2 regions of the Streptomyces sp. NPDC060028 genome follow, and region 2 is predicted to be linked to the other one. Evidence: riboswitches for the same ligand, from Rfam matches in the RefSeq annotation. Region 2 holds a riboswitch; the other holds the start of a gene.
The links. Region 2 has a riboswitch for thiamine pyrophosphate ahead of thiO (glycine oxidase ThiO). Riboswitches for the same ligand answer to the same signal wherever they lie in the genome.
Positions count from the first base shown of each region.

Region 1: linked by a shared signal. The riboswitch ahead of thiC (phosphomethylpyrimidine synthase ThiC) and the one ahead of thiO (glycine oxidase ThiO) in region 2 are both predicted to bind thiamine pyrophosphate.

Region 1 covers NZ_JBHWVJ010000122.1:14,341-18,394, reverse strand. Annotated here, with positions in the region: gene thiC (phosphomethylpyrimidine synthase ThiC) at 9-1,796, opposite strand; TPP riboswitch at 1,791-1,934, opposite strand; gene ACFWBF_RS34800 (YibE/F family protein) at 1,974-3,389, shown strand; gene ACFWBF_RS34795 (SsgA family sporulation/cell division regulator) at 3,522-3,971, opposite strand.
Region 2 covers NZ_JBHWVJ010000097.1:4,982-9,035, forward strand. Annotated here, with positions in the region: gene pknB (Stk1 family PASTA domain-containing Ser/Thr kinase) at 1-86, opposite strand, end outside; gene ACFWBF_RS32205 (thiazole synthase) at 185-979, opposite strand; gene thiS (sulfur carrier protein ThiS) at 985-1,197, opposite strand; gene thiO (glycine oxidase ThiO) at 1,194-2,375, opposite strand; TPP riboswitch at 2,373-2,485, opposite strand; gene ACFWBF_RS32220 (NAD(P)/FAD-dependent oxidoreductase) at 2,575-3,795, shown strand; gene ACFWBF_RS32225 (Rv2175c family DNA-binding protein) at 3,940-4,054, shown strand, end outside.

The DNA of each region.
Region 1 (4,054 bases), on a different contig from region 2:
GTCCGCGATCAGTCGGCGAGCGGGAGGTAGACCCGGTTGCCGGCGGCGGCGAACTCGGCGGACTTCTCCGCCATGCCCGCCTGGATCTCCTCGGCCTTCAGGTCTCCGCCGTGCTCACGACGGATGTCCTGGGAAATCTTCATCGAGCAGAACTTCGGCCCGCACATGGAGCAGAAGTGCGCGGTCTTGGCCGGCTCGGCCGGGAGCGTCTCGTCGTGGAACGCGCGGGCCGTGTCCGGGTCGAGGGCCAGGTTGAACTGGTCCTCCCAGCGGAACTCGAACCGCGCGTCCGACAGCGCGTCGTCCCACTCCTGGGCGCCCGGGTGGCCCTTGGCCAGGTCTGCGGCGTGCGCGGCGATCTTGTACGTGATGACGCCGGTCTTCACGTCGTCGCGGTTCGGCAGGCCCAGGTGCTCCTTGGGCGTGACGTAGCAGAGCATCGCGGTGCCCCACCAGGCGATCATCGCGGCGCCGATGCCCGAGGTGATGTGGTCGTAGGCGGGCGCGACGTCCGTGGTCAGCGGGCCGAGCGTGTAGAACGGCGCCTCCTCGCAGATCTCCTGCTGGAGGTCGATGTTCTCCTTGATCTTGTGCATCGGGACGTGGCCCGGGCCCTCGATCATCGTCTGCACGTTGTGGCGCTTGGCGATCGTGTTGAGCTCGCCCAGCGTCTTCAGCTCGGCGAACTGCGCGGCGTCGTTGGCGTCCGCGATGGAGCCGGGGCGCAGGCCGTCACCGAGCGAGTACGTGACGTCGTACGCCGCGAGGATCTCGCAGAGCTCCTCGAAGTTCGTGTAGAGGAAGTTCTCCTTGTGGTGCGCCAGGCACCACGCGGCCATGATCGAGCCGCCGCGCGAGACGATCCCGGTCTTGCGGCGGGCCGTCAGCGGCACGTACGGGAGCAGCACGCCGGCGTGGACCGTCATGTAGTCGACGCCCTGCTCGGCCTGCTCGATGACCGTGTCCTTGTAGATCTCCCAGGTCAGGTCCTCGGCCCGGCCGTCGACCTTCTCCAGCGCCTGGTAGAGCGGCACGGTGCCGATCGGCACGGGCGAGTTGCGCAGCACCCACTCGCGGGTGGTGTGGATGTTGCGGCCGGTCGAGAGGTCCATGACCGTGTCGGCGCCCCACTTGGTCGCCCACGTCATCTTGTCGACCTCCTCCTCGATCGAGGAGGTGACCGCGGAGTTGCCGATGTTGGCGTTGACCTTCACCAGGAAGCGCTTGCCGATGATCATCGGCTCGATCTCCGGGTGGTTCACGTTCGCGGGAAGCACCGCGCGGCCTGCGGCGATCTCCTCGCGGACGACCTCGGGGGAGACGTTCTCGCGGATGGCGACGTACTCCATCTCCGGGGTGATCTCGCCCCGGCGGGCGTACGCGAGCTGCGTGACGGCGGCGCCGCCACGGCCCCGGCGGGGCTGGCGCGGGCGGCCCGGGAAGACCGCGTCGAGGTTCTTGAGGCCACCGCGGGGCGAGGTGTGCTTGATGCCGTCGTCCTCGGGGCGCACGGGGCGGCCCGCGTACTCCTCGGTGTCGCCGCGGCCGATGATCCAGTTCTCGCGCAGGGGCGCCAGGCCCCGGCGGACGTCGGTCTCGATCTGCGGATCGGTGTACGGCCCGGACGTGTCGTAGAGCGTGACGTCCTTGCCGTTGGTGAGGTGGACCTGGCGGACCGGCACCCGGATGTCCGGGCGGGAGCCCGCCAGGTATCCCTTGTGCCAGCCGGGCTGGCGCTCGGTCTGGCCGTCGGCGTCCTGGCTGACGGCAGGCGTGCGTGCGTCCTGAATGGTCATGAGACCTGATCTCCCTACGCCGGCATTACCCGGTAACAGGTTCGGCGGTCGACGCAGCCTCTTCCCGTACGCATTTCCCGCGCGTACGGTGATCAGCGCCCTCTCAGCCCGGTGCTCCGAGCTCCCGCGTTGTGCAAAGGTGCCCCCACGCTAGCGTCATGTGTGGCGTGCTGAACAGTGGGCCCCCTCATCTGTTGCGATGATCTGCTGGTGACGTCCTTGCCTCAGACCCCCACCGAGCCCACTGACCCCACGGCTCATCCAGGTCACGCCGACCATGCGCATGCGGGCCCCGGGCACGCGCACGGACATTCCCACGGCCACGGCCCGGCGGCCCCGGTCTCGAAGCACCTGCGCAAGGTCATCGCGGCCGTGCTGATCCCCTTCACCGCCGCCGTCTTCATCGGCATGGTGGTGCTCTGGCCGGGCGGCGCCCCCGCCCACGAGCGCTCCGGCGTGGGCTTCGACCGCCAGACCCAGCAGGGCAAGGTCGTCTCGCTGGCGCAGGTCGACTGCAAATCGGTCAACGCCTCGCAGGTACCGCCCACCGGCGACACCTCCACGCCCGAGGGGCGCGAGGCGCAGGCCGCGCAGACCGGCGAGTGCAAGAAGGCCACCGTCGAGGTCGCCACCGGACCGGACGAGGGCCGCACTTTCGTGGAGATCGTCCAGCCGGGCGCGCCACGGCAGTTGAAGGACGGTCAGGAAGTGGTGGTCGCGTACGCGCCGGACGCCCCCCGGGACCTCCAGTACTCCGTGATCGACGTGAACCGCAAGCTCCCGATGGCGCTGTTGGCCGGCATCTTCGCCGTGGCCGTCGTCCTGGTCGGCCGGATGCGCGGGCTGTTCGCACTCATCGCGCTCGTCGTCAGCTTCGCCGTGCTGACCCTCTTCATCCTCCCGGCGATCCTGCAGGGCTCGAACCCGCTGGTCGTCGCGGTCGTCGGGGCCAGCGCCATCATGCTGATCGCGCTCTACATGTGCCACGGGCTCACGGCGCGTACGTCGGTCGCCGTCCTGGGCACGCTCGTCTCGCTGTTGCTGATCGGCCTGCTGGGTTCGCTGTTCATCGACTGGGCGTTCCTCAGCGGCAACACCGACGACAACACCGGGCTGATCCACGGGCTCTACCCGAGCATCGACATGAGCGGTTTGCTGCTCGCGGGAGTGATCATCGGATCGCTGGGCGTGCTCGATGACGTGACGGTCACCCAGACCTCGGCGGTCTGGGAACTCCACCAGGCCGACCCGGCGATGGGCCCCCGTGGTTTGTACCGGGCGGCCATCCGGATCGGGCGGGACCACATCGCCTCGGTGGTCAACACCCTGGTTCTGGCCTACGCGGGTGCCGCGCTGCCGCTGCTGCTGCTCTTCTCGATCGCGAACAGCAGCATGGGTTCCGTGGCCAACAGCGAGTTGGTTGCCGAGGAGATCGTACGAACGCTCGTGGGCTCGATCGGACTGGTGGCCTCGGTACCGGTGACAACGGCGCTGGCCGCACTGGTGGTTTCTGCCGACCGACCGGGATCCCCGGGTGGCGCGGCGACTTCGGGGCCGGCCCGCGGCGGCCGGGGCCGGCGTCGCAAGCGCTGAATGAGGTGGTTCCCGCTGCGTGGACCGGCGGCACGGCTGGTCAGGCCGTACGCACCGCCTGTCATGCGGGAGCGGCAAGTCGGTGCGTTCAGCGCGTCGGCACGCTGAGCCGGTGTGGGGTGCGTCCGGCGGTCAGCCCGCGTTCTGCTCGTTCTGCCGGGACGCGGCCAGGATCTTGCCGAGCTCCTCGTCCAGGTTCTCCTCGAAGTCGCCCAGGTTTCGTTCCTGACCGAGCGGAACCAGTCGATCGGTACGGTCGAGGAACGCGACGAGCGGCGCCGCGCTGGCACGGAACAGTGCCCGGTCGGCCCCGACCTGGAGCCGAATGTGGACGTCCGACAGCTCATCCGGATCGGTGGGGGCGATGTGCACATCGCCGTCACCGCACGGCTTGTTGATGCCGTCCAGCAGTAGTTCCCGTCCGAACGCCCATGTCACGGGCGCATCTCCGGGCAAGTGGAAGGTCAGGCGGATTGCGTAGGGGTCACGAGCGTCGTACCGGAGCTCCACCGGGATCCGGAACGAGAGCTCCTCGGAAACGAGGAAGCTCATCATGACCTCTGCCTGTACCGACTCGCGCATGCGTACCCCGCTGTTGTGGAAGTGGCCAGGAATGATCCCCCAGGGCCCTCTTGACAAGAGTGGTGGAAGCGCCAGCAGATCAC
Region 2 (4,054 bases):
ATGCCGCCGGCCGCGATGCGGGCGTCGATGCGGTAGCGGCCGTCGAGCACGCGCCCGACGAGGGGGTCATCCAGGGTCGTATCCACCCGGCCGATTCTACGAGCGCGTCGCACCGCCTCGGTCCGGGCGGTCCGGCTTGCAGCTCAGCTGTGACGTCCGGGCCCCGCCGCGGGCCCCGCCGGGGTCAGAACGCCGGGCGCTCCGGGTCGAGGGCGGCGCGGCCCTCCGTCGGGGACGAGGCGGCCGCGAAACGGCGCTGGGGAATGCGGCCCGCGCGGTGCGCCAGCCGCCCCGCCGAGACGGCGTCCCGCATGGCCGCCGCCATCAGCACGGGGACCTGGGCCCGGGTGACGGCCGAGGCCAGCATGACCCCCGCACACCCCAGCTCCATCGCCAGGGCGGCGTCCGACGCCGTCCCGGCCCCGGCGTCCAGGATCACCGGAACACCGGCCCGCTCCACGATCAGCTCGAAGTTGTGCGGATTGCGGATCCCCATCCCCGAGCCGATGGGAGACCCGAGCGGCATGATCGCCGCGCAGCCCACGTCCTCCAGCTTGCGGGCGAGGACCGGGTCGTCGTTCGTGTACGGCAGCACCGTGAAGCCCTCGTCGACCAGGATCTCCGCCGCGTCCAGCAGCTCGACCCCGTCCGGCAGGAGCGTCCGCTCGTCCGCGACGACCTCCAGTTTGACCCAGTCCGTACCCAGCGCTTCCCGCGCCAGCCGAGCCGTCAGCACGGCCTCGCCCGCCGTGAAACAGCCCGCGGTGTTCGGCAGGACCGCGATGTCCAGCTTCGCGAGGACGGAGAGGACGGATCCCTGGACCGTGGGGTCCAGGCGGCGCATCGCCACCGTGGTCAGCTCCGTACCGGAGGCGATCAGTGCCCGTTCCAGGACGTCCAGGCTCGGGGCCCCGCCCGTACCCATGATCAGGCGGGAGGAGAAGGTGCGGCCGCCCAGCAGGAAAGCGTCGTCAGCCATGCCGCTCAACCCCCCTGGACCGCGGTGAGGATCTCGACCCGGTCGCCGTCGCCCACCGGTGTGGCGGGCCACTGCCCGCGCGGCACCACGGTCTCGTTGAGCGCGGCCGCGACCCCGGACGGGGCGGTGGTCAGGGCGGCGACCACCGTGTCGAGCGTGGTCCCGGCGGCGACCTGGCGCGCCTCGCCGTTGACCGAGACGGAGACGGAGATGGTCATGCGTACGACTCCTGGGGCGTGAGGGCGAAACGGCGCGGGGTGAAGGGGCGCGCGATCTCCGGCAGTTCGCCGGTGGTCAGCAGCTCCGCCATGACGTCCCCGGTGAGCGGGGTCAGCAGCACCCCGTTGCGGTAGTGCCCGGTGGCCAGGTGCAGGCCCGGCAGTTCGGTCGGACCGAGCAGCGGCGCGTTGTCGGGCGAGCCCGGCCGCAGCCCCGCCCGGGTCTCGGTGAGCGGGAGTTCGGTGATGCCGGGCACCAGCTCGTGGGCGTCGCGCAGGAGCTCGTAGACCCCGCCGGCGGTGACGGTGGTGTCCCAGCCGAGTTCCTCGCTGGTGGCGCCGATGACCAGCTCGCCGTTCTCGCGCGGGACCAGGTAGACGTGGCTGCCCCGCACGACGGCGCGTACGGTCCGCGACAGGAACGGCGCATGGGCGGCCGGCACGGTCAGGCGCAGCACCTGGCCCTTGACCGGCCGTACGGGAGCCACCACCTGCGGCGGTACGCCCGCGAGCCGGCCGCTGAGCGACCCCGCGGCCAGCACCACCTGGTCGGCGAGCAGCTCCGTACCGTCGTCGAGCCGCGCCCCGCGGGCCCGGTCGGCGGCGGTGAGCAGTCGCTCCGCGGCCGCCCGGTGGATGCTCACGCCGGCCCGCTCGCAGGCGGCCAGCAGCGCCGCCGCCAGCCGGCGCGGGTCCACCTGGTGGTCCCCGTCCACGCGCAGTCCGCCGCGGACACCGGGGGCCAGCATCGGCTCCAGGCGGCGGCACTCGCGCCCGGTCAGCCACTGCGACTCCAGCCCGCAGCGGCGCTGCAGTGCGTGCAGCTCGCGCAGGTGGAGGCGGTCGTCCGCGTCGAGCGCCACGGCGAGGGTCCCGCAGGCCCGGTAGCCGATGTCCAGCCCGCCGCTCGCGTCGGCGAGTTCGGCGGCGAACTGCGGATAGCGGGCGGCCGAGGCGAGGTTCAGCCCGAGCAGGGTCTCCTCGCCGTAGTGGAGCTCGGTGACGGCGGCGAGCATGCCCGCCGCGACCTGGGCGGCGCCGCCGCCGGGCGCCGGATCGGCGAGCGCGGTGCGCAGACCCGTACCGGCCGCCCGCCAGGCCGTGACGAGGCCGATGATCCCGCCCCCGATGACGAGGACGTCGTATCCCGGTTCCGGGCTTCTTCGAGATGAGTGCATGGGCGTCCAGCCCCTCCCTTCGCCGGCATGACCCGGATCAGGTTCGTACGGTCGGAGGCCGGCCAGCCTCCCTCTCAGCCCGGTGCGCCCGGACTCCCGCGATAGGTACGGTGGCCAGACTAACCCCGCCGCCGACGGCCGGGTAAGGCTGCCTCCCTGACCCGGCCCGATCGGCGAGACACCCCCTAATGTGGGCGGCGTGAGCGACCAGACGGAAGAGACTGACAGCGGCGTCGTCATAGTGGGCGCCGGAATGGCGGGGGTGCAGACGGCGGTTGCCCTGCGCGAACAGGGCTTCACCGGCCCCGTCACCCTGCTGGGCGCCGAGCCCCACCAGCCCTACGACCGGCCCCCGCTCTCCAAGGCGGTGCTGCTCGGCAAGGCCGAGGACTCGGCGTTCGACATCGACTTCGAGGCGCTCGGCATCGAGCTGCGGCTGGGGACGACGGTCACCGGGCTGCGGGCCGCCGAGCGCCTGCTCGACACCGAGAGGGGCCCGGTCCCGTACGGGGTGCTCGTGCTGGCGACCGGCGCCGAACCGGTGACCCTGCCCGGCACGGAGGGCGTCCCCGGGGTGCACCTGCTGCGCACCCTGGACGACGCGGCCCGGCTGAAGCCCGTACTGGCCTCGGCGCCGGCGATCGTCGTCGTCGGGGCGGGCTGGATCGGCGCCGAGTTCGCCACGGCCGCGCGCGAGGCGGGCTGCGCCGTGACCGTGGTGGAGGCGGCCGACCGGGTCCTCGCGGGAGCGCTGCCGGCCGAGGTCGCGGCCCCGATGGCGCACTGGTACGCGCAGGCCGGGGCCGAACTGGTCACCGGCGCGAAGGTGGCCTCCGTGGAGTCCGGCCGGGTGCTGCTCGCGGACGGCCGGGAGCTGGCGGCCGGCGCGGTGGTCGTGGGCATCGGCGCCCGGCCGGCGACGGCGTGGCTGGCGGGGTCGGGCATCGAGCGGGGCGCGGACGGCTCGGTGACGGCGGACGCCCACCTGCGGACCTCCCTGCCCGGGGTGTACGCGGTCGGCGACTGCGCGTCCTTCCCGTCGGGGCGGTACGGGGCCCGGCTGCTCGTGCATCACTGGGACAACGCGCTGCAGGGCCCCCGGGTCGTCGCGGCGAACATCCTGGCCGGGGAGCCCGTACGGGTCTACGACCCGGTGCCGTATTTCTGGTCGGAGCAGTTCGGGCGGTTCGTGCAGTACGCCGGCCACCACGCCGGGGCCGACGCGATGCTGTGGCGCGGCGATCCGGCGGAGCCGGCGTGGTCGGTGTGCTGGGTACGGGAGGGCGCGCTGGTGGCGGTGCTGGCGGTGGGCCGCCCGCGCGACCTGGCCCAGGGCCGCAAGCTGATCGAATCGGCGACCCCGGTCGACCCGGCCAAGGTCGCCGACCCCGCCGTCCCCCTCAAGTCGGCGACCGCGTAGTCACCCGGAAGGAGCCGCGAGGGGCCGTGAGTGGGCCGGGAGAGGGCCGTGAGAGGGCCGGGACAGGGCCGGGAGAGAGCCGGGGGAACCCGGACGGGGCGGCTCGGGTACCGGGGGCGAGTCCGAGATGGCAGGCTTGTGCCCGTGACCGAGATTGACGCAAAGATCGACGCCCTTGTCCCCGCCTGGCTCTACCTCCCCGACATCGCGGAGATGCTCGACATCGAAGTGACCCGGGTCCGCCAGATGGTCAAGGAAG